Regions from separate parts of the Paenibacillus sp. FSL L8-0494 genome, predicted to be linked through region 1. Evidence: predicted binding sites of a transcription regulator. Region 1 holds the regulator's gene; each other region holds the start of a gene.
The links. The regulator LexA, encoded in region 1, represses DNA repair genes until DNA is damaged. The targets are predictions, from matches to a motif close to CGAACATATGTTCG.
Positions count from the first base shown of each region.

Region 2: the regulator LexA is predicted to act here: its motif matches at 3,625-3,638, upstream of recA (recombinase RecA).
Region 3: the regulator LexA is predicted to act here: its motif matches at 2,091-2,104, upstream of addB (helicase-exonuclease AddAB subunit AddB).
Region 4: the regulator LexA is predicted to act here: its motif matches at 3,858-3,871, upstream of NYE35_RS23635 (ImmA/IrrE family metallo-endopeptidase).

Region 1 is NZ_JBBOPQ010000001.1:3,931,992-3,940,040, reverse strand. Features, by position in the region: gene NYE35_RS17965 (hypothetical protein) at 445-1,134, shown strand; gene NYE35_RS17960 (DUF5316 domain-containing protein) at 1,560-1,763, shown strand; gene NYE35_RS17955 (cupin domain-containing protein) at 1,799-2,290, shown strand; gene NYE35_RS17950 (MBL fold metallo-hydrolase) at 2,291-3,073, shown strand; gene NYE35_RS17945 (hypothetical protein) at 3,123-3,701, opposite strand; gene NYE35_RS17940 (hypothetical protein) at 3,921-4,301, opposite strand; gene NYE35_RS17935 (L,D-transpeptidase) at 4,454-4,792, opposite strand; gene lexA (transcriptional repressor LexA) at 4,970-5,596, opposite strand; gene NYE35_RS17925 (LysM peptidoglycan-binding domain-containing protein) at 5,848-6,261, shown strand; gene NYE35_RS17920 (DUF896 domain-containing protein) at 6,371-6,580, shown strand; gene NYE35_RS17915 (hypothetical protein) at 6,630-7,151, shown strand; gene NYE35_RS17910 (HAD family hydrolase) at 7,186-7,971, shown strand.
Region 2 is NZ_JBBOPQ010000001.1:4,198,413-4,206,461, reverse strand. Features, by position in the region: gene NYE35_RS19060 (helix-turn-helix domain-containing protein) at 1-326, shown strand, start outside; gene NYE35_RS19055 (hypothetical protein) at 406-567, shown strand; gene NYE35_RS19050 (YajQ family cyclic di-GMP-binding protein) at 778-1,269, shown strand; gene pgsA (CDP-diacylglycerol--glycerol-3-phosphate 3-phosphatidyltransferase) at 1,425-2,012, shown strand; gene NYE35_RS19040 (competence/damage-inducible protein A) at 2,121-3,407, shown strand; gene recA (recombinase RecA) at 3,708-4,772, shown strand; gene NYE35_RS19030 (regulatory protein RecX) at 4,883-5,608, shown strand; gene rny (ribonuclease Y) at 5,925-7,469, shown strand; gene NYE35_RS19020 (TIGR00282 family metallophosphoesterase) at 7,681-8,049, shown strand, end outside.
Region 3 is NZ_JBBOPQ010000001.1:5,317,795-5,325,843, reverse strand. Features, by position in the region: gene NYE35_RS24185 (class I SAM-dependent rRNA methyltransferase) at 80-1,504, shown strand; gene addB (helicase-exonuclease AddAB subunit AddB) at 2,236-5,748, shown strand; gene addA (helicase-exonuclease AddAB subunit AddA) at 5,745-8,049, shown strand, end outside.
Region 4 is NZ_JBBOPQ010000001.1:5,194,185-5,202,233, reverse strand. Features, by position in the region: gene NYE35_RS23665 (hypothetical protein) at 69-449, opposite strand; gene NYE35_RS23660 (hypothetical protein) at 428-1,417, opposite strand; gene NYE35_RS23655 (RNA polymerase sigma factor) at 1,414-1,908, opposite strand; gene NYE35_RS23650 (hypothetical protein) at 2,354-2,689, opposite strand; gene NYE35_RS23645 (hypothetical protein) at 2,799-2,945, shown strand; gene NYE35_RS23640 (hypothetical protein) at 3,029-3,190, opposite strand; gene NYE35_RS23635 (ImmA/IrrE family metallo-endopeptidase) at 3,257-3,808, opposite strand; gene NYE35_RS23630 (YjfB family protein) at 3,972-4,148, opposite strand; gene NYE35_RS23625 (hypothetical protein) at 4,298-4,447, shown strand; gene NYE35_RS23620 (NucA/NucB deoxyribonuclease domain-containing protein) at 4,529-4,960, opposite strand; gene NYE35_RS23615 (cytidine deaminase) at 5,067-5,483, shown strand; gene NYE35_RS23610 (glycosyl hydrolase) at 5,658-7,133, shown strand; gene NYE35_RS23605 (PH domain-containing protein) at 7,207-7,695, opposite strand; gene NYE35_RS23600 (hypothetical protein) at 7,813-8,049, shown strand, end outside.

The DNA of each region.
Region 1 (8,049 bases):
CAAAAAAATAACTCTTCAGACGAGTGTACATAGTCATGACAGACATTGCTTATATTCTCGCATTGCTTTGACTTTTAAAGGATTTATCAAAGAGTGTTGACACAAATCTGAGTTACAGATCATTAAGGATGGCGATTTACAGAACCACCCCGCGTTTGCTGTGAGTCGCTATTTTATTTTTTTCTGAAAATGTTATAAGTAAAGTGTTTCGTGGAATTTGTCTTTTACTTAATTGATGTGTCGTCTGCCTATTAAGATAGCAGGTGCCCGAATCGTCCGGGAACAATTTGAATTTCGAGCACAACTCCATAGCTGTCAATAAGAGTGAGTCGATTGAATGAAATTTTTCAATCCGTAGCAATAAAAATGAAGAAAAGATTTGAAGAATAAGAGGATACGTTAGTCATGTGGGTAATAACTATTATAGTAATAAGGAGGTGCGTAATGAAAAAAATATTATTAACTACAGCTACTAGTATTCTTCTGTTTGCCTCAATTCTCGGTGCATGTAGTAACAATAAAACAACAAACGAGGCAGAGCCTACAGCGTCAAGTGCAGCGCCTACGCCAGTTGTCGAAGCTACAACCACTCCCGAACCTTCTGCTACTCCTTCTATGGAGGCGCAGGAGTCCGCCAGTCCGGAGGCCACTGATCCTCTAGCATCCGATCGACCAAAGACCAAAGCATTTGGTGAACAGGAGGGAGGGGTCTCAGGGCAAGAAGGTACACTTGGGCAAGGTGATGGATATTCCCTGTATGTTTTTCAGGGTTTCACACTAGACTCACAGTCTGGTCGTTTATCATTAACTGAGGATCCAACCTATTATGCCGAAATTGAACACTTGCCTGCCGGTTACGATCTCACAGCTTTGAAGCAACAGGGACAAACCGAGCTTTCTGCAATTGGTAAAGCAAACGACCATAGCGGGGAACTAATTGAACATCCTCTAGGTTTTGCAGAATTATATCTGCAGGCTACCAGTGATAAGGGGATAGAAGATTATATGGTCTGGAAAAATCAGGCGGGGGAAGCTTTTCTTTTTCGGATACACAATCCTAAGGGTGATTCGTCGAATAAGTTTGCACCTTGGGTGATGGTTTCACTGGCAACACTTGAACTTGAAATGAATTAAGTGTAAACAGAACCGAAGGGGGTGTATGGAGTAGAAGAAGTGTGCCATAACCATAATCAAAAAATGGTTGTTGGCACACTTCTTCTTCTTTTTGGTACCTTACTTCATTTGAACGCCAATTTCCATTTGCTGAGGTTGCAAATTTCGCGTATGAGCCCGGTATAGGACCCAGCAGACCTTATATGAAGCTTTATCCCACATTTTGGATACTAAAGGACCCCATAGTCGCTATTGGCATTAAAAACACTCAATATGAGCCTCATTCTTAGGAATAACGTCACTGGAGTCCGAAACCATGCTCCAAAGCCTGAAAATAAGCAAATAGCGTCATATGGGTCCGAAAGTCATGGCGTGTAGTAAAGGGATTTAATGTTAAAATATCTTATATATAGATAACTAATTCTTACCTGCAAAGGAGTAAGTTCATGCAAATTTTTATTTACATAGGCTTGGGCTTTTTTATAATTTCAGGTATATGTGTTGGAGCCTTCACGACAGGTACACAACAAAGAGGTAACTTTTATTCGGAATCTAAGCAAGACCGTAAAGCTAAAAACAAAGTAGCGAATGGGTCTGCTTTAGGTGGTCTTATTTCATTAGCTATAGCTGGGATTCTTTATTTGTTGTAATTGAACGCAAAATATAAGGAGGAGGAATGTTGCAGATGGTGAAGATTTTTAATGAAAATACGGTCTCATTTACTCAAAAACAGTCCCCGATCCCAGAGTTTGCTTGGCATACGAGTGAAAGATTAGCTGAAATGGTGGGCTCCAAGCATTTAGTTTTTGATATCAGATCTTTAGATCCTGATAAATATTCTTATCCTTATCATTTTCATAGAAATGCTGAAGAGATATTTGTGATTTTAGCGGGAAAAGCGATGTTAAGAACACCCGAGGGTTTTACGGAGGTTACGGAAGGGGATGTAATATTTTTTGAAATGGGATCGGAAGGGGCGCACCAGCTTTATAATCATACGGATGCACCATGCAGGTATCTGGATCTCCGAACGAATCAGGGAATAGATGTTTGCGAATATCCAGACTCTGGAAAAATCAACATTTTGCCTTATCAAGAAATCTATCAAGCGGATGAACAGGCGGATTATTATAAGGGTGAAGAGCATGTAAGGGAAAAATGGAATGGGGGAGCGTAATTGATTAAAGATCGTTGGTTTACAGTAACGGAAATTGATCCGACCACCTATGCAATCAGTGAATATGGACATTGGGAAAAGGTGCATTCTTTTTTACTCTTGGGGCAAAAACAAGCCGCGTTAATTGATACGGGATTAGGTATTGATAATATAAAAAGAATAACGGATCAGTTAACGGATTTACCTATCGCTGTCATAACTACACATGTGCATGCAGATCATATTGGCAGTCACGGACAATTCGAGACAATCTATGTTCATAAAGAGGATGAGGATTGGCTGATTAACGGAATAAATGGCTTGTCCCTTGCCCAGATTCGAAAGGATATGAGTCGAGACATCACCCTTCCTGTTCCTGAAACCTTTGATCCTAACACCTACATACCTTTTCAAGGGAAACCAACGGCTCTTTTACAAGAGGGGGATGTGCTCGACATAGGTGGGCGCGAAATAGAAATTTACCACACACCAGGTCATTCGCCAGGTCATATCAGCCTATTTGATCATGCCAACGGATATCTGTTTACAGGTGATTTATTGTATGACGTTACTCCAATCTATGCTTTTTACCCTTCGACTAGTCCGGTTGATTTAGTGGCATCCTTAGAGAAGATTACAGAAATTCCAGGGGTTACCCAAGTATATGGCTCTCATAATACGCTGGGTTTAGATCCATCTATTTTACAAGAGGTCAAAAAGGCAGTTCGTGAGTTACGTGAGCAAAAAGTAGTGGCACATGGTACGGGTATTCACCAGTTTGATGGGTTTAGTGTGCAATTTTAGGTTCTTTCTATTTCGAAATCAAATGAGAGGTATGGCGATAACAACTTAATTATTCAGATACGATTGACCTGAAGAGTGCATGCAATTGTTGTACTTGGGAGTAAGCTTCCTTGTACTGGTTGTCGGATTGTTGAATAGGCAATAAACCCGGCAAGAAGGAAATACAATACACAGGCGTTTCTTTGCTGTTCATATATATTTTAAGCGTGAGTTCTTCTATCACATTAGCTTCTTCATCAGCTTCCTTAAGGACGTTAATATCTGCACTAGTTGCAGTTGTTTTGCTGTTTTGTTGTCTTTTGGAGACTTTTGAAAGGGTAAGTGCGTTAACCACAATCTCGGATCCCATTACATTATCGAAAGAGTATAGCTTTGCTACTGCTTTTTTGTTGTTCTTCGGATTTCTGGTGCCTATTGCTAATTTTTTATTAGGTTCGTTAAGTGCGATCAAGTGAGATTGATTGGGGGGAATGAATGTTTTGGTGAAAATGATGTTAAAGGATGCAGCCGCATTAACTAGCATAGAAATATCAGATGAAGTGGATAGCGTTTTCAATTTTATAATGGCGGCACTTAGAATTAAAACAACTCCTAAAATAGCAAATAAGTACACTAAGATAATCAGCATATAATCACCTCCCAGTTATCTCATTAGACTCAAATTGTTGCTTATTGAAAGATATGCCTGAATGATCCCCACTAGTATCTTTTAAAAGGGAAATTCGTGGAATTATAGGATCGGCTTCGGAATTAGCCCAAAAAAAGCACCCGGAGAAACCTGCCGATTCTGCAAATGGCGCAAAATTGGGGGTTGCTGCAAGGGTGCTTTTTAAGGTAAGTATGTAACCTATAGAAAATTGAAGGCAGTGATATGATCGGTATAAACAATCAGCTGTTTGTATTCGATCGGAGTCCCATAACTAGCATAAGGTCTTACAGTAACGTCATTGAGGACAACAAAGTTATAGCTGAAATTTTTATCAGGGTGTTCTGCTCCCAAATAAGATATGTATTCGTCTACTATTACATCATCCATCAAAGATTTTAAATCAAATACATCCTCTTTGTTGGAGACGGCTGGAGAGACGATTCCCTGAATGCTGCCAAAAGAGGTGAGCAAATTCACTTTTTTTCCACTAGCTTGTTCATCATTTAAAAGTAAACCGGACAGCTTACCCAGTGCATCGACTTTAAAATCGACGAGGGTTCTAATTTTTGAGTTATTCAAAACTAAACACATCCTTTTCAATTTGCAATCCTGTTAACAATATTCGACATATAATCACCAAACTCCTAGTATGCTAATGAAAAAATACTTACTTATGTAATGACCCCCATTCTGTATATGGTGATTTGGGGGCTGTGACGTCCTCAGCGAATTCAATTCCTTATCGTTACTCGTGTTCCTATAGGGACGATAGCTGCGAGTGTTAACACATCCTCGTTGTACATCCGGATACAGCCGTGGGATACCTCTTTCCCAATGGAGGAAGGATCATTCGTTCCATGAATCCCGTAGTGTGGTTTAGACAGTCCCATCCAAAAGGCACCAAAGGGACCGCCTGGATTGGGTTGTTTGTTAATAATCGTGAATTCTCCCACTGGGGATTGGGTTAACATCTTACCAATGCCGACAGGGAAACCTCTAATCACAATATCATTGTCCAGAAGATATAACATTCGTTGGGTCAGATCTACAATAATTCGGTAATTTGGCATTATGCACAACACTCCTTTCTAATTAGGATATGAGCAGAACGCCTAAACGGTTATTCATAGAAAATGCCCATTTTAGCGAACGAGAACAAATGTTCGTTAGTGGTTGAGAAAGCAAAATACACAGAAAAAAGGCTGTTCCGCATTTGCGGAACAGCCTTTTATGGTAGGAGTGCATACTTAGTGGATATCTCGAAACAATCCGATGACTCTTCCGAGAATAGTTACGCGATTAAGGCGAAGAGGCTCATAAGCTGGATTCTCCGGCTGAAGCCGTATATGATCACGTTCCTTGTAAAAGGTCTTAACGGTTGCTTCATCTTCTTCAGTCATGGCTACAACGATATCTCCGTTGTCCGCTGTTTGTTGTTGGCGAACAATTACATAATCACCATTCATAATGCCAGCATCCACCATACTATCACCCATAACTGACAGCATAAATACTTTGTTGTCACCTACATAGTGAGTAGGAAGTGGGAAGTAGTCCTCGATATTCTCTGTAGCAGTGATAGGTACCCCGGCGGTAACTTTACCTACGACAGGAATCCGTGAGATGGTCTGGGCGAATTGGTGAACATTCTCTGAATCCTCTTGGCCTAGTAATTCTATTGCACGTGGCTTCGTTGGATCTCGACGAATAAGTCCCTTCTTCTCAAGCCGGTCCAAATGACCGTGAACTGTGGAGCTGGAAGCAAGGCCAACAGCTTCTCCAATTTCCCGGACGGAAGGTGGATAACCCTTGCTGCGGACTTCGCTTCGTATAAATTCCAGGATCGCCAGCTGGCGACTTGAAATCTTTGACATTGGAATCAACCCCATATAGTAATGTTTGGGAAAATTATAACATAGAACTACCGTTCGCACAAACATAAGTTCTAACTATTATAAATATTAATCTGCTAGAGTTAAAAAATGGTAGACAAATGATAATAAAATGTACCACTTGAGTCTCTCGAAAAAAAGAGAACAATTGTTCTGAAATAGTATTGAACAAAACACATGTTCGTGTTATTATGAATTCGAAAGTAAGAACAAGTGTTTGGAGGATGATAATTATGCTAAAATACAGTACATACCGCAGCATCTACGATAAGGCCCCAGTGGTTGAATCTTTAGGACATAATGACGTTGCCCGTAATTCCGCTAAGGTGAAAGAGATAACGGAACGTTTGCTAGGAGGGATGATTTCGTTGTTCCGTCAGGACTTCTTTATTAAGTTAATATTGATTATCGTGCTAGTATTTTCTGGCCTAACAGTAGTGGGAAATGTATTTGCAGGATCGACGACTATAATGAAGGAAGAGAAGCGGATTGTGGTTGAACGTGGAGATACACTATGGAGTATTGCCCTTAAGAATAAACCGGCTGATATGAAGACAGTTGTTTATATAGAAGGAATTAAACGTTCAAGTGGGATTAAGAGTAGTCAAATTAACGCTGGAGACATACTTACTTTACCTATTTATTAATTTTCTGAGAACATAATAGAATGACCATTAGAGCTTGCAGGGAGTAGACCTTGACAAGCTCTTTTTCTCATGGCAGAGTTAGAATTAATTTATAGGGGGAGGGAAAGTATTGAATATTGATGAGTTGGTCGCGCGAATTAACGAATTGGCACGCAAACAGAAGAGCGTAGGCCTTAATCAAGAGGAAGTGGCGGAACGCGCCAAGCTTCGTGAAATTTACCTGGGGAATATCCGCAATAACTTCCGAGCACAATTAAATACTATTGAAGTAGTAGATAACGATGAGCATGAACAAGGTAACAAGGGGCTTAAACATTAGCTCGCTGTTCCTTTTCATAGATATTTCAGGATGACTAGGGGGAACGCACATGGCCCGTTCTTGGGAAAGAATGGTTCAACGCAACACACAGCAAATCAACAAGCAAAGAAAGAAACAAGGCAAGGATACGATTTATGCCTCTAAATCTCCTACCCAGAATGCCGAAGTCTTTAAAGGTCGCAACATTGCATTTCCGGTAGTGTTAGTGATACTTGGCACTATGTTTTGGGTAGTTGGTTCTATTGATCAGGCCAAAGGAAATGGCATGCTGGCTAATTGGTTGGGAGTAGTACTGTACTATTTGCTGGCAGCGCTATTGTTCTTCCGTCGTCCGTACTTGAAGGTGGAAAAAGCAAGACTGTCTACTATTAAATTCAATCGCGAACGCGGGCTTCCAGCTGCAGATATTGAGAAAATCACCCTTTCGCGTGGAGCTGTAGTCATTAAGCACAAAGGGAAACGTACGAAATGGATTTTCACAAGACTTATGAATCGCTATGATACTAATGCGATGAGTACACGATTAGAAGCATTTGCTAAAGCTCACAACATTGAAGTAGTTCACGAATAGAACTAGACCAGTTAAAGGGAGAGGGAGACCTGTAATGCCAATTTCTGCTGTACTATTTGACCTTGATGATACATTGCTGTGGGATGATCGGAGCGTCGAAGAAGCATTTCGTTCTGCTTGTGAAGCCGCCGGGGATACGATTGATCCACAAGAACTAGAAGTTGCAGTTCGTAAGGAAGCAAGTAGCTTGTATGAATCTTATGAGACGTTCCCATTTACAAAGATGATCGGAATTAATCCATATGAAGCACTCTGGGCTAACTTTACGGCAGGTGAACAACCAGAATTCCGTCAATTGGAGCAGCTTGCACCGGTATATCGTAAAGAGTCTTGGCGTCGCGGACTTGCAGCCTTAGGGGTGGAAGACGAAGCACTAGCTGAGACCTTGGCAACTAAATTCGCAGCAGAGCGCAGAAAACGTCCATACATCTATGAAGAAACAATGCATGTACTGGAGCAGTTACGGGGTCAAGTGAAGCTTTTGCTACTTACGAACGGCTGTCCTGCACTGCAACAAGAAAAACTAGATGGTGTGCCAGAGTTAATTCCTTTCTTTGATCATATTGTGATTTCCGGAAGCTTTGGTAAAGGCAAACCGGATAAGGAAATTTTCCTGCATGCTTTAGAGCTTCTTGATGTAACTCCTGAGCAAGCGGTTATGGTCGGCGATAAGCTTACAACGGATATCCGTGGGGGGCTGGCAGCAGGGTTGACCACGGTCTGGATTAATAGAAAAGGTAGAGCACCTAGTCTTGATATTCATCCGGATCATGAAATCAATCACCTTGAGGAACTTCTTCCACTAGTTCAATCCTTGTAAGATATACAGAGCTATTAGCTCCAACATAAAGACTTTATAAAAGCAGCGAGTTTCTGAGATCCTAAGAAACTCGCTGCT
Region 2 (8,049 bases), 270 kb from region 1:
AAACAACGAAATTTAAGGTCACAGCTCCTGCCGGAAGCGAAGTTAAGGTTGAGATTGTTGCATCCGGAGTAAGCTGGCTTGAAGTTTACAAAGGCGAGAACTCTAAAGGTGAAAAACTCTCCTTCGGAAATACAGCTGCAGGAGAAACTATGAGCTTCGTTCTTGGTAGTGAGGGCATGTATATTAAGTCTGGGTATTCCCCAGCAACTGAGATTACCGTAAATGGTCAAGTAATCACGGATGAGAAGACTTCTTCACGTCTCCTGCTTAATCTTGACGACGGTTCTGGAAGTGAAGGTACCCAAAGTGAAGGGACAGGCGAATAACAAATAGGATGTATAGACTTTGGCTTTAGGGAGAACATAAGACTGTTTTCAGTTTTAGCCAAAGTGAGGTGTACATCTTATGACAGTTAGCTGGATTGTAGCTGGCCTTGGGGTTGTTGTCAGTCTCATCGGATACTATTTGACACCAGGTGCTTGGGGATACGGAATTCTCGGATTCGGTATTGCACATATTGTGCTAGGAATTCTGGATATGTTTCGTAATCCGGTCCGAAGCAGATAGAAGCTGTAGAAATGAACGTCTCCAACGGCGTACTTCCGGTGGAGACGTGTTTCTACCCTTTGAACCAAACTCACTCGAAGGAAAAGCTCCACTTAGTGGGGCTGTTTTCTATGTCGGGTGAGCTACATAATGATTTATCCAAAATTAGACTTAATAGTACCATTCTCTTATAATAGTAGCAGACTAATTGTATAAAGGACGTGGAGTTTAATGAGTTCAGAATGTTCATTTGATATTGTATCCAAAATGGATATGCAGGAGTTAACGAATGCTATTCACCAAACAGAGAAAGAGATCGACAACCGCTTTGATTTTAAGAACAGCAAAAGCAGTCTGAAGATGGAGAAAGACGCACTTATAATCGCCTCTGAAGACGAATATAAGCTAAACGCTGTTATTGATATTTTACAATCAAAGATGGTGAAAAGAGGCATCACCCTAAAGAATCTGGACTTTGGTAAAGTAGAACCGGCTTCCCTGGGATCTGTACGTCAACGTTTAGGGCTTAAGCAAGGCATTGATCAGGAGAATGCGAAAAAGATTAATATTCTGATCCGTGATTCAAAATTAAAGGTGAAGAGCCAGATCCAAGGGGATCAAATTCGTGTAACCGGCAAGAGCCGCGATGATTTGCAGCAGATTATTCAGATTTTGCGTAAAGCTGATTTGCCGCTGGATCTACAATTCATGAACATGAAATAGAATTTTGTGCCCCGCAGTGCTTATTAGCACTAACAACGCGGGGTGCTTTCTGTTTTTTTGACACCTATTTATTGCTATAATATACTTGCTTAAGTAGAAATGGATTAGCCTGATTTAGGCAATTTGTATGAACGATTTAGGGGAGGAAAACTTCAGTGAATTTGCCCAACCGCATCACGCTAGCTCGTATTTGCCTGATCCCGATTATGATGTTTTTTTTACTGGTGGATTTCAGTTTTTATCCAGAACCGATACATTGGGGCTCGTTTCAGCTATCTGTTAATCATTTGGTAGCAGCTGTAATCTTTTTGCTTGCGGCCAGCACGGATGGAATAGACGGCTACATTGCTAGGAAATATAATATGGTCACCAATCTCGGTAAACTCCTTGATCCACTTGCGGACAAACTGCTGGTATCTGCAGTTCTGATTTCACTTGTGGAGCTGGGCAGATGCGATTCATGGATTGCTATTGTAATCATCAGTCGTGAGTTTGCAGTCACCGGACTTCGCCAGATTGCATTGCTAGAGGGAAAAGTGGTTGCCGCCAGCAAATGGGGCAAGATAAAGACGGTTGTACAAATTGTTGCGATCTCACTGCTGTTGTTGAATAATTTCCCATTTCAATTTGTCAGTATTCCTGTAGACGATATTGCTATTTGGGCCGCAGCGCTGATCACTATTTATTCTGGAATTGATTATTTTGTGAAGAATAAGGATCTGCTACAGCTGCATAATGCGTAAGAATGTAAGCTGGACATACAAGGAAAGGTAATAGGTGAAGCACCTATTACCTTTTTTGAAATCTAAAAGCAGTGTACCTACATTATAACTAGGAGGCGAAAGCCAGGTATGAAAGCGGAGATTATTGCAGTAGGGACAGAGCTTTTGCTCGGTCAAATCGTGAATAGTAATGCCCAGTTTTTGTCTATAGAGCTAGCTGCCATCGGGATCGATGTATACTTTCAAACTGTTGTCGGTGATAACAGCAGCCGCCTGCAGCAAGCCATCGAGATCGCTCAGAGTCGGGCCGACGTTATTATCTTTACAGGCGGAATTGGCCCCACTGAGGATGATCTGACTAAAGACGCACTGGCTGCATCGCTAGGTAGAACGCTCCACATTGATCGTTTGGCGATGGATCATGTACAACGTTTCTTTGATGATCGTAAGATCGTTATGACCGAAAATAACCGCAAACAGGCACTTATAATTGAAGGAACTACACCGTTGCCGAATGAAATCGGTCTTGCGGTTGGGATTGCTTTTGAGCATGAGAAGAAATATTATATTGTGCTTCCAGGTCCACCTCGTGAGATGAAACCGATGTTCGTAGATAAAGCAGTACCGTGGCTACAGCAGCACGCCTTGACGAACGAAACACCGCTTTATTCAAAAATGCTCAAATTTGCCGGCATCGGAGAATCACTGCTGGAGGACAAGCTCATTGAGCTGATTCGCAGTCAGACTGATCCAACGATTGCTCCGTATGCCAAAGAGGGAGAGGTAACTGTTCGTATTTCGACAAAGGCCCCTTCTGAGCATGAAGCTACAAAAAAGCTGGAGATACTGGAACAACAAATCAAGGAGATTTTGCCGGAACATTTGTATGCGAACATTGATGTGCCGCTAGAGCAATTGATAGTGGATTGGATGGCGGATGCCGGCCTGACCTTAAGTGCGGCAGAGAGCTGCACCGGAGGTTTGCTGATGGAGAGTATAACAAATATTCCAGGCAGTGCTTCGATGTTTGCCGGCGGAATCGTCTGCTATTCAAATGACTTAAAGAAAAAGCTGCTGAATGTGCCAAGTGCTTATTTGGAGGGACACAATGCCCCTGGAGCCGTAAGCCGAGAAGTTGCCGAGGTGTTGGCTGACCAAGTGAGAATGATTGCAGACAGCGATTTCGGCTTATCTGTTACAGGTGTAGCTGGACCGGGTTATTCTGAACGAAAGCCTGTTGGACTTGTATTTATCGGCTTGGCTGAACGGGGACGTAAGACAGAGGTTTATGAGCTTAATCTTAAAGGTACGCGGGAAAATATCCGCTTACGAACAGTTAAGGCTTTGCTGTATCGTCTCTGGCGGAGACTTGAGGAACGCAAGGTGGAGACACCTCTTGAGGGTTCAGACTTGTAATGGGAGATTAGCCCAGTTATAATAAACACATACGGAAGAACCGTGGCACTGAGATTTCTTTGCTGCGGTTTTTTGTATATTTGCAGAGATTTTGATCACGATGCTTTCTCATGATCATAAGTCGTTGATGTCCGGTGAAGTGGAGAATTTAATTAACTTCTATCTCCGGAGGGAGGCTTACAATAAAAGGGATAAATAACGCCCAAGACAAAAAAAACGAATGTATGTTCGAAAAAAAGCTTGGCAAGACCTTAAAAACACGTTATTATATTACTATAAACAGTGAAGGAAGTGGTCTGATTGTCAGATCGTCGTGCAGCGCTTGATATGGCGCTTCGTCAAATAGAAAAACAATTTGGTAAAGGTTCGGTAATGAAACTGGGAGAATCCACGCATATGCAAGTGGAAGTTGTACCTAGCGGATCTTTGGCACTTGATATTGCGTTAGGTATAGGCGGACTTCCAAAGGGACGTATTATTGAAGTATACGGACCGGAATCTTCAGGTAAAACAACAGTTGCTCTTCATGCTATTGCAGAAGTGCAAAGACAAGGCGGACAAGCTGCTTTTATCGATGCCGAGCATGCGCTTGATCCGAAATATGCACGTAACTTGGGCGTAAACATCGATGAATTGCTGCTTTCTCAGCCAGATACGGGTGAACAAGCGCTGGAAATCGCCGAAGCACTTGTTCGTAGTGGAGCCGTTGACATTATTGTCGTTGACTCCGTTGCTGCTTTGGTACCTAAGGCTGAAATTGAAGGCGATATGGGTGATTCCCACGTCGGACTGCAAGCTCGTTTGATGTCTCAAGCACTTCGTAAGCTTTCTGGTGCCATTAGCAAATCGAATACGATTGCTATCTTTATCAACCAGCTTCGTGAGAAGATCGGTGTTATGTTCGGTAACCCTGAGACAACTCCGGGTGGTCGTGCATTGAAATTCTACTCCTCTGTACGTTTAGATGTACGTCGCGTAGAGAGCATCAAGATGGGGAACGATGTGGTTGGTAACCGTACTAAGATCAAGATTGTGAAGAATAAAGTAGCCCCTCCATTTAAACAGGCTGATGTTGATATCATGTATGGTGAAGGGATTTCCAAAGAGGGAAGTCTTGTAGATATCGGTACTGAAATGGATATCGTGAATAAGAGTGGTGCATGGTATTCCTACGAAGGCGAGCGTCTCGGCCAAGGTCGTGAGAATGCTAAGCAGTTTTTGAAGGAACATCAGGATATTGCCCTTATTATTGAGAATAAGATCCGTGAAGCAAGTAATTTATCCACTATTGTTGCTGCGCCGAATAATGATGAGATTGTTGCAGAGCAAGAGGAAGAAGAAAAATTGCTCCTCGAAATCGAATAGTATATTAAACAATAGGACGCCCTGTGATTGATTGTTGCAGGGTGTCTTTTCTTAACAAGTATTGAAAGTAAGACGATAACTGATCTATTGCTATGAGGTGACAAACAACTATGGTAATACAACTGGATTTTGAAGCAGAAGAACAAGATGAGCAGGTGTTATCTGATTTTCCTGAAGGAGAACTCTTAGAGATCACTAAAGTAGAACGTCAAAAGAAATCTGACCACCGTTATATCATACATTTCGGAGCATATAACATGACTGTGCACGAGGACGTCATGATTAAATATCGAATGATTACTGGTAATTCTTTTATGAAGGCTGATTTGGAAGAAATTGTTGTAGCTGATGAGCGTCAACGAGCTTATGTGGAAGGCCTCCGTTATCTTGAACGTAAACCACGCACCGCTATGGAAATGACTCGCCGTTTACGCCAGAAGGAAATAGGAGAGACTATTATTGCGGAAGTGGTGCAGCGGCTGCAGCAGGAAAGATTTCTTGATGACCCTTTATATGCTAAGCAATGGGCGGAGCAACGAATAGCGAACCAGCGGAAAGGGAAGATGTGGATTCGACAAGAGCTACGTGAGAAGGGGATTGACAAAACCCTTATATCGGAAGCTTTGGAGAATATTACTCCTGAACAAGAGCTGGAGAGTGCACTCGAAACAGGGCGCAAGAAATGGAATCTCATCCGTGGAGACGCTTCAGATAAGCGAAGAAAGACTGGAGCCTTCCTTATGCGCCGTGGATTCTCGGGCGATATGGTTCGCCAAGTGATCAATACTTTACTTGCGGAAGACAATTATGAAGGTGAAGATGAGGAGTTTTACTAGAATCACTGATTCTCTTGACATTAATGCGTATATCGACTCTCTTGACAATGTCTTTTTATAAATAATAAAATATAACATGAATCGGCATAAAATTAGAATCCTTTTTCCTTCCCAAAAAGGAGACTGTTTTAAACGGTTCACGTACAACTCATATGAAATGTAATCGCCGGATAAGGCGGGCAGTGTGCATGTGCAGCATGTGCAGTATGGCAATCGGTTGTTTACCGGTTTTTTGTATGGTGATGAACGGATAGTTAAACAACTGCACAATTCCCAGGGATATACCTTGGAGAGGAACCAACGAGGAGGTGAACAGATGCTGGAATCATGGATCTGGGTCATTATCGTTCTCGTTGTAGCTGCAATATTCTTTGGGTTCGGTTATTTTATTCGTAAATCCCTTGCAGAAGCTAAAATCCAAAGCGCAGAAAGAGAAGCCGTTGTCATCGTTGAGAATGCGAAGAAGGACGCTGAGGCGCTGAAGAAAGAAACAGTATTGGAAGCTAAGGACGAAGTCCATAGAATCCGTACTGAAGCTGAGAAAGAAACTCGTGAACGTCGGAATGAAATCCAACGGCAAGAGAGACGTTTGCTGCAAAAGGAAGAATCTCTGGATAAAAAAATGGAATCGCTTGAAAGAAAAGAAGAACAAGTAGCTAACAAAGAGAAACGAATTGATGAAACCCAACAGCAAATTGATGTTATTTACAAAAACCAAGTCACTGAATTGGAACGTATCTCCAATTTAAGCATCGAAGATGCAAGAAGTATCATTCTTAGCAATGTTGAGCAAGAAGTTCGCCATGAAACGGCACAAATGATCAAAGAAATTGAACAGCAGGCGAAAGAAGAAGCGGATAAGAAATCCCGTGAAATCATTACACTCGCTATCCAACGCTGTGCAGCTGATCACGTGGCGGAAACAACGGTTTCAGTTGTTACGTTGCCGAATGAAGAGATGAAGGGTCGGATTATCGGTCGTGAAGGCCGTAATATTCGTGCGTTGGAAACTCTTACAGGTATCGACCTCATTATTGATGATACGCCGGAAGCAGTTATTTTGTCGGGATTTGATCCAATCCGCCGTGAAGTGGCCCGTACGGCACTTGAGAAATTGGTGGCTGATGGACGTATTCACCCCGCTCGTATTGAAGAGATGGTGGAGAAATCCCGCAAAGAAGTGGACGAACGGATTCGGGAATATGGTGAGCAAGCTACTTTCGAAGTGGGCGTTCACGGTTTGCATCCAGATTTGATCAAGATTCTGGGGCGTCTGAAATTCCGTACAAGCTATGGTCAAAATGTATTGAAGCACTCCATGGAGGTTGCTTATTTAACAGGACTGATGGCCGGTGAGCTTGGGGAAGACATCGTGCTTGCAAAACGTGCAGGATTACTTCATGATATCGGCAAAGCGCTGGATCATGAAGTGGAAGGTTCGCACGTTGAGATCGGCGTTGAACTAGCGAAGAAATATAAGGAACATCCGGTTGTTATCAACAGTATCGCATCTCATCATGGAGACTGCGAAGCTACCTCGGTTATTGCTATGTTGGTTGGCGCCGCTGACGCATTGTCGGCTGCTAGACCTGGTGCTCGCCGTGAAACACTGGAAACGTATATTAAACGTCTAGAGAAACTGGAAGAAATCTCAGAGTCATTCGAAGGCGTTGAGAAATCATTTGCTATTCAAGCGGGCCGTGAGGTGCGCGTGATGGTACAGCCAGAGAAGATTGACGATGCAGAGGCATTCCGTCTTGCTCGCGATATTACGAAGATGATTGAAAGTGAACTGGATTATCCAGGACATATCAAGGTTACCGTTATTCGTGAGACACGGGCTGTTGAATACGCTAAATAGGCAATAAGTAGATAACATACGCTTCGGAAATAACGATATTTATGATCGTTTCCTGGTACATGTTTCTGCTAGGAATATAAGGTTAAAGGATAAGATATAACTTATACTTTCTTATATTTGATGAAAATTGGCCCCTAAGCGGGGCCTTTTTTCTTTTAAATATGAAGACTTATCCGTTAGATGAAGAGGTTAAGATTAGGAGGAGAGAAACATTAAAGTACTATTCATTGGAGATATCGTAGGTAGTGTAGGTAGGAAGGCACTTCGGGAGATGTTGCCCTCATTAAAAAGCAAATATCAACCACATATAATCATAGTTAACGGTGAAAATTCTGCTGCCGGTAGAGGGATTACTAAAGCGATCGCAAATGAATTTTTTAACTGGGGCGTTCACGGAATCACCATGGGTAATCACACATGGGACAACAAGGATATCTTCGAGTTTATCGACGATGAGGCCCGGATTATCCGTCCTGCTAATTTTCCTCCAGGAACACCAGGAAGAGGATATACGGTTGTTAAAGGTAACGGGAAAGAGCTGGCTATAGTTAACCTGCAAGGCCGTACATTTTTGCCTGCG
Region 3 (8,049 bases), 1.4 Mb from region 1:
AGGGTTGTACACCAATATATGAATGTATTGCATGGGACATGTATAAAAACATTTTTAGAAAAACAGGGAGTTGAAGTCATTGCCATCGGTTATTTTAGAACGCAATCGCAAAAAAAGACTGGAACAGGGCCATCCATGGGTCTATGCAGGTGAAGTCGCATCGGTAGAAGGAAATCCGGAAGCGGGGGGATTAGTAGATGTCCTTAATCATCAGGGCCGATTTTTGGCCGTGGGATATTACAATCCAGCGTCACAGATTCGGGTAAGAATTGTATCACAGGGACCCCTTGCGATCATGGATACAGCCTTTTTTGCAGAACGTTTTGCGAATTGTCTGCAACACAGAAATCGGTTCCTTCCGGGTGCGGATGCTTATCGCTTGGTTTATGGTGAAGCGGACTTTTTGCCGGGGCTTATTGTAGATCGATTCGGAGATATTTTGGTTGTGCAGCTGCTTACGCTCGGAATGAACAAGCGGCGTGCAGAAATCGTCGAAGCATTGGTGCAGGTTATGGCACCGCGCGGAATCTATGAGCGCAGTGATGTTAGTGTGCGCGAGCTTGAAGGTATGGAGCAGACAACGGGTTTGCTGTATGGGGAGTGTCCACGGCATGTAACTGTGAGTGAGAATGGCCTGAAGCTGGTCGTTGATATTGAAGAAGGCCAGAAGACTGGCTACTTCTTTGACCAACGTGAGAATAGAGCTTCCATTGCTCCGCTCATGAAAGGCTGGGGGGGACGAAGCGGCATTACGCTGCAGGAAATCGAAACTGAGGAGGGTTCGCTACAGACCTTGCCAGTTAATAAGAGCGGTAAACATGTAACGTTCCCTTATTGGGACGGTGCGACAGTGCTGGAATGCTTCTCACATACGGGCAGCTTCACGCTGCATGCCTGCAAGTATGGCGCGAAAAAAGTAACCTGCCTCGATGTTTCAGCGCATGCCATTGAGAGTGCCAAAGTGAATGTGGAGCTGAACGGCTTTAGCGATCGTGTTGAATTCGTAGTGGATGATGCTTTTGCATATCTACGGAATCAGGTTAAAGGACTAGAGGAACGTTCTGAACGGGCGACAGTTGCAAGTGGAACAGAGACGGCAGCAGCTGCTACAAATCCTAAATCCGGAGGCAAAACAGCCAAAACCGACACATCCAAGCCGATGACGGCAGGTGGAGGAAGAACTTGGGATGTAGTCATCCTGGACCCTCCGGCGTTTGCCAAAACCAAAAGTGCAGTAGCTGGCGCTTGCCGTGGTTACAAGGATATCAATCTGCACGGGATGAAGCTGGTGAACGAAGGCGGCTATTTGGTTACCGCAAGCTGTTCTTACCATATGCAGCCAGATCTGTTCCTCGAAACGATTGCCGATGCGGCTAAAGATGCTGGCAAGGTGTTGAGACTTGTGGAATGGCGGGCCGCAGGCAAAGACCACCCACAAATACTTGGCGTTAACGAAGGACACTATCTGAAGTTTGCGATTTTTGAAGTGCGGAGTAAAAAATAAGCCTGAAGGTCAAAAAGGTTTACAGTGCCAAGTAACAAATAGGATAAAAGGGCTGGACGTAGGGTGGCCGTGAGTCGACTGTAAGGCAAGTAGTTGCCAACGGACTCAGATGACTCTATTTAGCGTAAACAGCCTATTATTGAATTCTTACGGACCCCAAAGGCGCTATTGCTCTTAAAACACCCGTAATGCAACACATTTTCGAAGAATAGCGTCAATGGGGTCCGAAAAGTTGCCAAAACAGCACTGAATCCACGAATAACGGCTCCTGGGTCCGTAAGTAATTAATGAAACAAGCCTAGCCGAAAATGTGCAATTTGAACGCTGAATGCCGAATGCCGAATGCCGAACGCTGGATGCTGGACGCTGGACGCTGAATGCCGAACGCTGGATGCTGAACGCTGAACACCGAACAGTCTAACATTGACCCTATGCTCCGACATTGGCAGCTCTAATCTAACGTTGCACATCTGGCATTAAAAACAAACTAAACACTCTAAAAAGCAAGCCGCCAAAATCCGGAGGTTTGCTTTTTTTTATTTGTACTCGTAGCTGTTATCCTTTGTAAAACATTAGAAAATACTAGCAAACACATGTTCCGATTAGTGTGGTTATGATATACTGAAGGGACGAGGAATCACTGAACTTTTTTAATTGGAGTGTAATCAATAGGTGGATATTTCACCTTGTAATTTATATATTTTCTCCGTTACGGAAGGAGTCTATCATTTATGTCGGTAACCTTTTTACTAGGCCGCTCGGGCAGTGGCAAGACAACAAAAATATGGGAATCTATCTCTTCTTCCTTAGAGAAGGAACCGCTTGGTGCGCCGATTATTATTCTTGTGCCAGAGCAAGGTTCTTTTGGAGCAGAACGGGGGCTTTTGACCGTAGGGAATGTGAAGGGAAGCCTTCGGGCGCAGACACTGAGTTTTTCGCGGCTTGCCTATCGTGTGAAGCAGGAAACTGGTGGCAGTGCAAGTCTGCCAATCAGTGATGAAGGTAAGAAAATGTTAATTTACAAAATCATCAGTCGTCGCAAAGAGGAACTGAAATTGTTCGGTGCCTCAGCAGACAGACCGGGTTTTGTGGAACGTCTGAACCAACTGCACACGGAGATGAAGCGTTGCTGTTTGGGTTCCACTGATTTAGAAGAGCAGTTGTCCGCTATGCGAGGAGCTATTGCAAGAAGTCCTATTCTTGAGGGTAAGCTGGATGATTTGCAGCTGGTATTCAGCGATTTAGAGAAGGAAATGTCACGTCTCTATATCGATGAAGAGGATCGTTTAGCAGAACTGGCTGAGCATATTCCTGATTCCTCCTACATTCGCGGGGCGGAGATTTGGGTAGATGGATTCCATGGATTTACTCCGCAGGAATTCGTAGTGCTTCGAGAATTGATGCAGCAAGCTTCGAAGCTGACCGTTTCGCTTACAATTGATCGTCCTTACCCATATGGAGATCAGTTGAATGAGCTTGAATTGTTTCACCCCACTGCGGTTACTTACATTAAACTGCGTGGAATAGCTGAAGAGCTGGGCATTGATGTGTGGGACGAGCTGCTGGAGCCAACGGTTCTTCCACGTTTTGAAGAAAGTCCAGTACTTGCTCACCTTGAACGGGGATATGATCGCCGGAAGGCCTGGATAGGTGCGGATGAACTGGCAAGAGAGGCTATATCCATAGGCGCCGCAGTTTCGCACAGAGCAGAGGTTGAGGGAGCACTGCGCGAAATGACTAGACTGGCGCGTGATGAAGGTGCAAAATATGGCGAAATGGCTGTATTGATGCGCAATATTGGCGATTACGAGCAGCTGATCCAACCGTTGTTCCAAGATTACGGAGTGCCATTTTTTCTGGACCAGAAGGTAAATGAGCTGCATCATCCGCTAGTGGAATTTATACGTTCCGCGCTGGATGTAGTGCGTCGTCGCTGGCGTTACGAGGATGTATTCCGTTGCGTAAAGACGGAGCTTTTGCTTCCGCTAGACGGTAGTATTACACGTGAGGATATGGATGCTTTAGAAAACTATGTGCTGGCTTGTGGGATTCAAGGGTATCGCTGGACGGATGGCCGCTCATGGAAAGGTATTCCTAGCTTGTCGCTGGAAGGCGGCAGACAGATGGATGATGAACTGCTTGCTACTATGGAACGATGCCGTGCTAGTATAACAGGACCATTATTTGCTTTTGAGAAACGAATCCAGAAAAGCCGTAGCGGCCTTGAACTATGTACGGCAATGTACAAGCTGCTTGAAGAGACGGATGTTGCACGAAAGCTGGAGAAACTCAGTGTTAAGTCTATGGAGAAGGGCCAACCCGAGAAGGCTAGGGAACATAGCCAGTTGTGGGGTGCGGTACTTGATCTGCTAGATCAGATAGTAGAAATGATGGGCAATGAAAGACTTGAGTTTGAAGTGTTCACCGGAGTTCTAGAGACAGGACTTGCTGAGCTTAAAATGGGACTAGTTCCGCCCGCACTGGATCAAGTATTGGTCGGCAATATGGATCGGACTCGCCCAACAGGGGTTAAATACGCTTTTTTGCTTGGATTTAATGAAGGTGTTGTGCCTGCGCAGTTTAAGGAAGATGGAATTCTCTCGGAAGGTGAACGCTCCGTACTAGAGAATGCTGGAATGGAGCTTGCTCCCGGCGCTTCTCGTAAACTGCTGGACGAGCGGTTTCTGATCTATAATGCGCTAACGACAGGAAGTCAAAAGCTCTGGATTAGCTACGCTACAGCGGATGATGAGGGCAAAGCTCTCCTTCCCTCTGAGGTTATCCGGCATTTGCATAGAATGTTCCCAAGGGTTCAAGAGCATAGTTTGTCAGCACTTCCCCCTGCGGGACTACCGGCAGAAGTCGGAAATCCTATTCATCTCGGTTTCATTGGTCAACCAGAACAGAGTCTTCGCGCATTGATTATGCAGCTGCGGCAGTGGCGCCAGGGGACAGAAATTCCGGAGCTATGGTGGGATGTGTATAACTGGTTTACTAAGAACGAAAATCGTAAATTTCAACTGGAACGTTTGCTAAGCTCACTGTTCTATCGTAATGAGGGAACGAAGCTAAAGCGTGGCACAAGCCTCAGATTGTATGGTGGCTCAACACTGCGGGGCAGTGTGTCCCGGATGGAGAAATTTGTTGCGTGCTCATTTTCCCATTTTGCGTCCTACGGACTAAGACTGAAGGAGCGTCAGCTATATAAGCTGCAAGCACCTGATATTGGACAGCTGTTCCATGCTGCGTTAAGTGATATGGCGATAAGACTGAAACAAGAGGGACGGGGCTGGGGCAGCTTGTCTCCGGATGAATGTCGGCGTGAGGCCAGTGAGACAGTAGAGCGGCTATCTCCGATGTTGCAGGGTGAAATCCTAATGAGCTCCAAACGTTACGGGTACATCTCCCGTAAACTTAAGAATATTGTTGGACGTGCTTCTGTGATTCTGGGCGAGCACGCCCGCCGGGGCAGCTTTGAGCCAGTAGGGCTGGAGCTGGACTTTGGACCGGATAAGGAGTTGCCGCCTTTAAGGATTACGCTGCCAAATGGCTGCGTGATGGAGGTTGTTGGCCGGATTGACCGTGTAGATATGGCCCGTGGAGAGAACGGAATTCTTCTGCGGGTAATTGATTATAAATCGAGCCAAAAGGATCTCAAGCTGCATGAGGTGTATTATGGATTATCGCTGCAAATGCTGACTTATTTGGATGTGCTGCTAACATATTCGGAGCAATGGCTGGGGCAGCCGGCACTTCCAGCCGGCACACTTTATTTCCATGTGCATGATCCGTTGTTGACCTCATCCAATGGGATGAACAAGGAACAGGCTGAGCAAGAGCTGTTGAAACGCTTCAAGATGAAAGGACTACTTACAGCAGATCGTGAGGTTGTCTCCCTGATGGATACCACTTTAGACAAAGGGTATTCTTCTATCGTGCCTGTAGCAGTAAAAGCTGACGGCAGCTTTTATAGCAGTGCTTCAGTAGCTACACCAGAGCAGTGGGGTCATCTATTATCCTCCGTTAGAGGGACAATTTCGGATATCGGGACACGGATTACAGAAGGTGATGTGGCGATTGAGCCGTACCGAATTGGGCAGGAGACCGCCTGCACATTCTGTTCCTTTAGACCTGTCTGCCAGTTCGATGAAGCTGTGGAAGGCAACAGCTATAACAATCTGGGTAAGCCAGGGAAGGACGTTATATGGGATCTGCTGTCCCGCAAAGGAGGAACTACACCTTGAGTAAGAAGGCTGAAATAGAAGCGAAACCGGAAGGAAGTATATGGAGTGATGACCAGTGGCGCGCCATTGCGGAGAGCGGTGATGACATCCTCGTTGCTGCGGCAGCAGGTTCCGGTAAGACGGCGGTGCTGGTAGAACGGATTATTCGAAAAATCAGTAAGGAAGAGAACGGCTTCAGTGTAGACAGGCTATTAGTAGCTACGTTTACCAAAGCTGCGGCTGCCGAAATGCGGCAGCGGATCAGGGAAGCCCTTGATCGGGAGCTGGAGGAGAATGGGGAGAACGACCATTTGCGCCGTCAGCTATCCCTGCTGGGCAAAGCTTCGATTACAACGTTGCACTCCTTCTGTCTGGAAGTGATCCGGCGTTATTATCAAATGATTCCGATTGATCCGGGTTTTCGCATATTAAATGAGCATGAAGCGGAGATGATGCGGCAGGAGCTGCTCGAAGAGTTGCTGGAGGAAAAGTACGGTGAAGCAGGTGCGGATGGCGAGGATAGCATATTTGTGCAGCTAGCTGATTGGTTCAGTGGTGAACGCAGTGATGATGCAGTGCATGCGCTCATACAGCGATTGCATGATTATGCCCGCAGCCATCCTTGGCCTGCGCAATGGCTCCGTGATACTGCAGCTGATTTCTCATTGCCAGACACCGAAAGTCTGGGTGGAACGCCATGGGTGCTGAGCATTCTTGAAGAAGCGAAGCTGACACTTGCGGGCGCAGCCAGTCAGCTGATTCAAGGCCGAGAGATTGCACTGCAGCCGGGCGGTCCGGCACCCTATGCTGAGAATTTAACCGCTGATCTTGAGATGGTAAATGCACTGCAGGATGCCGTAAACGAACGACCTTGGGCAGAATTATATGATATTTTCATGGAAGTATATTTTGGGAAATTAAAGGCTTGTAAGAAGGATTCGACAGATCCTGGACTGCAGGAAATGGTGAAGGAACTGCGCGATAGTGTGAAGAAGAGTATTTTAGATCTTCAGAAAGCATTGTTTGGCCGTCCGCCTGAGGTGTTTTTGAAAGAGCTGAACGAAGCGGCTCCACTGATGGCAGAGCTTGCAGAGACAGTGATAGCATTCGGTGAACGTTATAGAATTGAAAAAGCAGGAAGAGGTCTAGTCGACTTCAGTGATTTGGAGCATTATTGTCTGCAAATTCTACGCCATCCGGACTCTACGCCCGGTTATTCCCTGCCTTCTGATGCAGCTATGGAGTACCGTGCTCAATTCGATGAGGTTCTGCTGGATGAGTATCAGGATACGAATAGTGTGCAAGAGGAGATTGTGCGGCTAATATCCCGTGAAACACCCGGTAACCGGTTTATGGTCGGAGATATGAAGCAAAGTATCTATCGATTCCGTCTGGCGGAGCCGGGGCTATTCCTGGATAAATACCGCAGCTTTGGCTCACACCAAATCGATGATCTATCTGAAATTACTAATGAATCATCTAGCGGTTCGGTCATCGATCTGGCCCGTAATTTTCGCAGTCGCATGGAGGTTGTAAATGCCGTGAATATGATCTTCCGGCAGATTATGAATGAGACGGTAGCGGAGATTAATTATGATGAACGCGCTGAGCTTGTTTACGGAGCGAATTTCCCAGGTGCAGCAGAGAAGGGTCCTGATACCTTTTTTGCACCGGAGTTATTATTGATTGATCGTGGTTCGGCAGCAGGGAAGTCAGAAGAGACCTCTGAAGACGGTGAGGCGCCACTTCAGGAGAGTGAAGCCATTGAGAGCGAGACGGCGCAGCTGGAAGCGCGGGCAATTGCCCGGCGTATTTCACAAATGACGGGGATGACCGGTGGATCGCCACTGCTTATCTACGATAAAGGACTCAAGATTATGCGTCCGGTTATTTACGGTGATATCGTGATCCTGCTTCGCTCGGCAAGAATCTGGACCCCTCTAATCATCGAAGAGCTTCGGATGGAAGGAATCCCTGCTTATGGTGATCTGAATAAAGGTTATTTTGAAGCTACAGAAGTGGAAATTGCACTTTCCCTCTTAAAAATAGTTGATAATCCTCAGCAGGACATTCCGCTGGCTGGCGTACTTCGTTCACCTGTGGTCGGATTATCGGAAGAAGAATTGGCTACGGTGCGTATGTGTAGTCAGGGTCCTTTTTTTCAAGCAGTACAGATGGCGGTGGATATGCAAGATGCAAAAGAGGCTGAAGAAGAGTATGACCTCTTCTCGGCTCATGTGATTGAATCCGCAAGCACCGTCGAAAATAATGTTTTACCTGATAAAGATCTGCCGCAGATCAGTCCAGAACTGAAGCGCAAGC
Region 4 (8,049 bases), 1.3 Mb from region 1:
CCATACAGTAAAGCACAAAACGGCACTGCTCCAAACCATGAAATGGTTTGGAAGCAGCGCCGTTTTTGTTAGCAGTCAGCTAAATTCCTCCAATGGAGAGCAAGGCGACCGAAACGATGTACCCAATTGCTTCCGACCGCTGGCCCAATCGCAATCTCAATCGCAATCGCGATCTCAACCGCAGTCCCAACCGCAGTTGCAGCCCCGATCGCAATCGCGATCCCAACCACAGCCCTAGTCGCAGTCCCGATCGCAATCCCAATCCCAATCCCAATCCCAATCACACTCCTAGTCGCATTTCGCAGTCCCGATCGCAATCCGATCGCAATCCGATCGCAATCCGATCGCAATCCCGATCGCAGTCCCGATCGCAATCCCGATCGCAATCCCAATCCCAACCGCAGGCCCTGGGTATCCACCAACATCCCTAAAGTTTCATGCTGTCCCACAGCTGCTGGAATGCCCCGGATTCGACCTCGAAGAATACCGGTGCCTGACCGTAGCGTACAAGTCCTTGACCGAGCAGCGTCAGCTCTACTCGGGCGTTGTCTTCCAGCTGCAGATAGATGATCTTGCGGTCTTCGCTGTCGTAGATGCCTTGCTCGATCAGCGGCTCTGCTGCCAGCGGTTTAGCCGCTTGGAGTGCTGTCAGGAAGCCATCAAGCGCCTCGCCATTGGCGATTGGCGCCTGCTGCTGGAGGCCGTTGTTCCAGCTGTTGAAGCTTTCCCACTGAGCTGAAGTAACTCGGCCTTCAAGATTCAGCTTGCCGAATAGGTCGGCGCCGCTGTTTATGGTGATGCCGTTCGTGTGCTCATACAGTTCAGCGAATACCTCGCCGTTGATTTCCGAATAGGACATAATCAGGAAGCTGGAATCATAGCCCTTCACGGAATAGAGATCCGTTTCGCCGATGTTCGAGGCTAACTCAATATATTCGTCGTTACCGCTCCATTCGTTGATGCCGCCTGTAGTGCGTCCTAACTTGTCACCGCGCAGAGCGGCAGCATCGGCAGCGTCGATGCGAGTCGCTGACTGTGTGTAAATATTATTTTTATACACGACCAAGGCGATCATATCTGCCTTCACACCAGATTCCTTATCTGGCAGTTTCAGCTTGGGAATGACAATGCTGCCCGATGTAGCTGTGCCCGAATTGCCAGCATTGCTTACACCCGGAGTTACCTGGGCAACCTGCCCCGGGGAGCTCTGACTGTTCAACTGCTGCCATATACTAGGCCCAGCCAGACCGATTCCTGCGGCGAGCACGACACTTGCCGCGATATAAACCGTCTTGCGCGGACGTTTCCGCTCCTGCCGCTGATCCATTTTGTCGAACAATTCTTTTTTCATTTCTTCACCTGGCTTCATCGAATCCACCGCTTTCTTATATGATGTTCGAAACTGATCTTCCTTCACTGTGGTTCCGCTCCTTCCAGCTCCAGTTTTAACAGTTGCCGTCCCCGCTGAAGTCTCATTTTCACGGCAGACTGACTAATCTGCAGAATCTTGCTGATCTCCTGGATGGGATAGTCCTCGTAATAATAAAGATGGATTACGGTTTTATACTTCATGGGCATCGCCATAACTAACTGCAGCAGAGCCCAATCCTCGGGGCTGTCTGCCGCAATTGGCTCAGCGCTCTCCAGCTTAACCTCGCGCTTGCGCCAGCCTCTGCCCAGTAGTGTTTTACAATGATTGGTGATTACCCGGATCAGCCATGCCTTCTGATGTTCGGCATCTTTGAACTTTGGCGCTTTTTCTATTAGCTTGATGAAGGTATCCTGAGTGGCTTCTTCGGCATCTTGCCGGCTGCCTAGATGGACCAAAGCGATCCGGAACAGCATATCTGCGTAGATTTCGTAACTCTTCATCACATGATTTCCCGGCCGGGTCATGGATCGCTGCATGATACTGTGCCCCCCTTTACCTATAACACCATTTAGGACGGCATTAGGTCACATTTTGTTCCTGAGAAAATTTCTTTGTGTTTGAGAGTAGAGGATGCCTATTCATAAATTATCGCCAGAGGGTTATGGACTCAGAAGTCGTTATTTGCATATAAATAGACTTTTGAGCAAGTTCGCGGACCCCAGTGACGCTATTCCTTAAAAAGTGGGCCTTGTAAGGTGTTTCTCATGCCAATAAAGGCGATGGGGTCCGTTACACTTCTAAATGGAGGGTTATGCTACGCATAAGCTCAACTGTGTCCGATAGCTGCTAAGCACCACGCCAATATTGTCTACGCAAACGATGGTTACTTATTTAGAACAGAGGAGATCAAAAAAAACGCATTTGCCCAAGCACCAAGTGCTGACTGCTGGACAAACGCGTCTTTTTAATAGAGTGACTCCTTCACTGGAGATCCTCTTCGATATGTTTATATGTATAGCTAGGATCATTACCTTTAACAGGAGCCCTGCTGTATTGATAGATCCTTCCATTTTCTTTTCGATAAAAGTATCTTGCGTAGGGTTCGTCTGCAAAAATCACCGTGGTACTTACGAGGGGAGCTTTGGCAATCTGGGTGTATACTTTATAAAAATCTTCCTTCTTATAATTTCTTGTCTCTATTAGATAATGAATGACTTCTCTGTTCATATGATTTCGGAAGGAGTGGAGGGCTAAGGATGTTATTCCACAGATTAACAGGATTAGAACGATGAAGATTAATTTTGTATTTTTCTTCATTAATTCCCTCCATATAGATAATTTGTATATAGTATAAGATAATATACAGAGACTATTATGTCATTCATAGATATCTTGTAAATGTACAAATAAGAAAGGAGGTAAGAATATGACGCAGGAAGAAGAGAAAATACTGGAGCTGGAGCAGCGAATTAAGGTGCTGGAAAACCAGGCAAGTCCGAGGCTGCCGGGGATGAAAATCTTATGGTTTTTAATTTGGGGTTGTGTAATACAAAAAGGCAGCAAATACCGATAGTAATCCAGGCGTAGGCGAACGAAGAATTGCCGGGACATACTATATTTGCTGCCTTTTAACTTATGAAGAATAATGATTCTCTTTTAGTCTTCTTTGGGTTCTTGCAATAAAATGGAGAAGGTCCCCGTTTCGTGATCCACCTCAATCGTCTCAATGCCCACAAAATCCGGGATTTCGGGGTGTACTGCATCTACATTATAATCCGGATGAGTCAGTAATAATTCAATTACTTTAATGGCTTCCATGTCGTTCCCCCTCACGAGAAATTCCACCATAAATGAATATGCAGAGAACTACTGCAACTAAGTTTATTATCTCCGTGATCCGTTGCGAATATGTGTCAGTCGTTCTTCGTTTCTTCCCATCACGGCCAATAATTGCCCTTGGAACACACGTCTTTGGATCTGATCAATCCGCTGTAAGGCCAGCTCGGCAGGTACTTGGAATTCTGCTGCAAGATAGGAGATGGCGTCTTCCCGTTGCTCAGGCAATGTCATGCGGGAGATCATGGAGTAAGGCGTCGCCGCATACAAGATAAAACGCTCTGATTCGTCCTCCTGTGCCCGCGTGAAATGCTCTGGCATCAAGGTCTGATTATCGCTGCCATGGCGAAGTAGATGACACAGTTCATGAAGAAACTCTAGCCGTTGAAGATTGGCTGGAAGGCGGTTGTCGATAAACAGGCTGTACATTCCTGCAGACGCTTCAATGCTCTTGCTTCTCACATCCAAATAATGAACCCAGATATTAAGCCGCTCTGCAATATACGATATTGAAATTTGCGAAGGCTGATGAAGATTTAATCGCTTGTATAGATCCTCCGTCCATTTCTCAAGCACAGTCATTTGATAATATGATTTCATGTTCTCCAACTTATTCACCTCGTTTAAAATCACTAATAAATCACTAATGGGATCGTATGTTCGCATAAATGCGCAAAAGAAAAGCCCGAAGGGCTATGTAGAGTAAAAAAAGTCTAAGGATACATAGGAACGTTAGTTCTCATGTACCCTTAGCATAAAGCAATTACACACTAATATCAAGTGTTTTTCCCAAATTCGGAGCAACGCTTTTGCCCAGCATTTCCACCATAGTTTGGCTCTGGGTTTCAGCCTGATTCTTGGCAATATTCATGACCTGTATCCCAACATTTTGAGCTAAGGATGCTTGGCTCATTGCCATTGATAATGCAGCTATATCCATATTGCACCTCCTTTGTGTATATCCTGTTTATCGACTGTCCGCCTTCAATTCATTAGGTGATTGGCATTTGTTTGCCAATTCGCCCAAACGGCTTATCTCCTTTTTACATATCTTGTGCTGTAGTCATTAATCATTAGGAGGAATTGAAAATGGGTATGGAACATGGTTGTGGTTGTAACGTAGGTCCGGTAGTAAGTCCAGCATCAGTAGGTCCGGTGTGTAGTCCTTGGACTTCTACAGGAGCAATCCTGGTACTTTTCATCTTGCTGGTTATCATCACTAAAGCTTGCTTATTCTAAGTTAGCTGATGTGAAGTGTAGCCCCGTCTGGCGAATGCCAGGTGGGGCTATTCTGTTGCCTGGGGATGGTCAGACAGATCGTTATTTAAACATAAATTCTACCCGGGTTCCGTCTGCATAATCCTCCAGCTGATTGCCAACCCAGCTTCCTGCCCCGCGGTTATCGCTTGGCGTTATGTATTCAATGTCGGCACCAACGCCGCCTTCCTCACACATAGCCATTGGCCATTCATCCCGGTCATATCCCTTTTTAGTAGGGATCCCTTTTAAGGACTCTTTGCGGTTCTCTTCAGCCTGCTCTCGGTTAATCGTACATGTGGCGGATTCACCTTTCGCAATGGCATCCTGAATATGCTTGGCGGTCTCAGGATAGCGGTCTGATGGGAAGGTTAGCTGAACAACACTCGAATTGGATGGAGACGAGGGGTCTGTAGGCTCTCCGTTTTGTTCAAACCAGTAACTAGCCAAAGCAAGTAATGCAACAATGATGAGACTGGAGATCCATTTTTTCACTTTCAATTCTGCTCCTCCTTTTTTGGCACTTAAAATAGTATATCTTATATCATAATTCAGTGCGATTTAATATAATTAGGTAAAATAAAGGAGGACGTAACTGGATATGGAGTACATAATTACCATTGAGGATCAGACGCTTATTACGGCTGCCGAAGATATAATTACCAGACGTTATGAATGGGGGCGTCATCATGTGGGTGCAGCGCTTCGTACTAAAACAGGAGAGATTTTTACAGCGGTACATGTGGAAGCCAGCATGGGGAGGATTACAGTCTGTGCAGAAGCGATGGTGATTGGCAAAGCGATATCCGAAGGTTATAAGGAATTTGATACGATTGTTGCGGTAAGGCATTCTGATCCAGACAGCGAGGAAAAAGAGATTAAAGTAGTCTCTCCCTGCGGCATGTGCCGAGAGTTAATTGCGGATTACGGAATAGACTGCAAGATAATTGTATCGGAGGATGACCGATTAGCTAAATATGAAATCACTGAGCTATTGCCTTTAAGGTACACGAGATAAGAAAAAAAGTAATGAGGAGCCGCTGAGCTCCTTTTTTTGTTGAGCCGTGAAATTATTCAGCAGTTCCTTATATCGTCCCAACTTATTTTACAACTTCATGTCCATTCGCTGAGTTCATGTCACTATTGTCCCCATACTATAACTTAAAAAGATTTAAAAGGATGGTGAGAATAGATGGAGCAGCGGATTATTCGTCAGATGGTTGATTCAGCATCAAGGTTCGTGGGCGATGTGCAGTGGCAGATGGCTTTTCGCAGATTACAAATGGCTCCGGCGGATTCGGGACTGTCGTCCTCGGCTCAGCTATTGCTGAATACCCTCTATTACTTGCAGGGAAAGGGTGTGATAAGCGGCCAACATGATTATTTGGAAAGTGCAGACGAGCTTATGGAGAAGCTTAAAAATACCAGTGGGCAATATGCTGCGCTTCATGGCTACGAGCTGGGCGCAATCAATAATCAGTCCCAGGCTCTAATTGACAATCAGCGGAATTGGGTCGTCAACAGTGCGATACGCTGGTCTAGAGCCGGCGGGATCGTAACGATGTGTTATCACGCTGCATTACCGGGGACAGCGCCAACTTGGGGGAATGTAAATACGAGCCTAAGCAATGCTGATTTTGATAAATATATAACCTCAGGTACCACCCAGTATAATGCGCTGTTAGCTGATCTGGATAAGATAGCCCTGTCGCTGAAAAAGCTTAATGACGCAGGGATTCCTGTACTTTGGCGGCCGTATCATGAAATGAATGGTGGATGGTTTTGGTGGGGGCAAAAGAGCAATTACGCTGCATTGTGGAACCTTATGTTCGATCGTTTTACCAATTATCATAAGCTGCATAATTTATTGTGGGTTTGGAGTCCAAATGCAAAAAATCAGTGGTGTGATGAGCCGGCAGAATACTATCCGGGCAGTGATAAGGTAGATGTGCTGGCGCTCGACATTTATGACGCGGATTTCAAGATTAGCCATTATGATAATTTATGGGATCTGGGTCGTGGCAAGCTGATTGCGATTGGTGAGAATGGAGAGCTTCCGTCTGCTGAACTGTTGTCCAAAACGCAGCCCAAATGGTCTTATCAGCTGACCTGGGGGAAACTCCTCTATGAGAAGAACACCGATGCTGTTATAAAAGCTTTTATGAACGACAAAATGGTATTCACACGAGAGGAGTATGCTGCTGAGGCCGCCGCTTTCGCTGCTATCGGGGATAGTGTGCTGGAGAGTGGACTCTGTGGGCAATACTACAATAACATGACGCTTAGCGGCACACCTGCACTTTTGCGTACGGATGCCAATATTAACTTTTCATGGAGACAAGGTTCGCCTGATCCTGCCATTCGTGTAGATGCGTTTTCTGTGCGGTGGAGTGGGAAGCTGACGGCTGCTTTTAGCGAGATTTATACCATTTATTCCTACTCTGATGATGGGATACGGGTATGGATTGATGGCGGGCTAGTCATTGATAGTTGGGTAAATCAGAGCGGCCAGGAACGAAAAGGAAGCATAAGTCTGATAGCAGGTAAGCCGTATGAAATAAAGGTGGAGTATTATGAGAATGCGGGCGACGCCCGGGTTGTTTTGCAGTGGGAGAGTCCTAGCCAGATCAAGGGGGTTATCCCAGCGGGGGCATTTTATCTTCCTTAAAAAAGAGTACTTCAAGTGTACAAGCGCAAGCAAAAAGCCCCGGTTTTCCGGGGCCTTTTTACGTATGAGCGTCTTAAATTTGTTCGCGGTAGCTAATGTTGTTGGCGATCTTCTCGTCACGAACGGCTTTGCGCAGAACATCTTTGACGGTTTGGGCATCATGGATTTTTCGAAAAAGAAGCTGAGGCGCTGAGGCATCATCAGAAAATACAGTTAATGACCCGATGCCAAGCATCCGGTCCATTATTGACTGTTTCACGGATAAATCGCGTACGCGCAGCAATTCGATTTCTTCAACATTTTTACCGATAAGTCCGGTCTTTAACATAATGCGCTGACTTGTAATGGTATATGAAGTTGTGTTAAGAGCTATAATTCCTTTAAGTCGATCTGAGATGCCGGCAGGTTTGCCTTTCCAGAGCACAACTTCTTGATTGACATGATTATCTTCTGCTGGTCGATGGGCGGTCACTGGAGCGGTACCGTTAAGGCTGGTTCCACATTCTCCACAAAATTTAGCGCCCTGCTTGTATTCCGCTCCGCAGGTGGTGCAATAAGGCATAAATACCCTCCTTTTCTGATCACAATTAAAATAATTATAACATAACAGTCATTTTACATATATTTCATTTGCGCTTTACACAAACCGACATTATCCTGTTAAGTGGAGGGATAAATAATGAAAAAAGCTTTACTAATAGTAATGCTGATGATGACTGTCATCCTTAGCGCCTGCAGCAATAATTCAACTTCATCGGCACCTGCCACGGAAGAAGAAGTGCAGGAGACTGTGCAAAACTTCTACAATGAAATGTCTAAACTTGAAGAGTCGGGAAAATCTTCTTTAGAGGAGTTCAACGAAGCCATTGCTGGTTATTCAGCAGGAGAACTCACGGACAAGCAGTTGGAGAAGAAA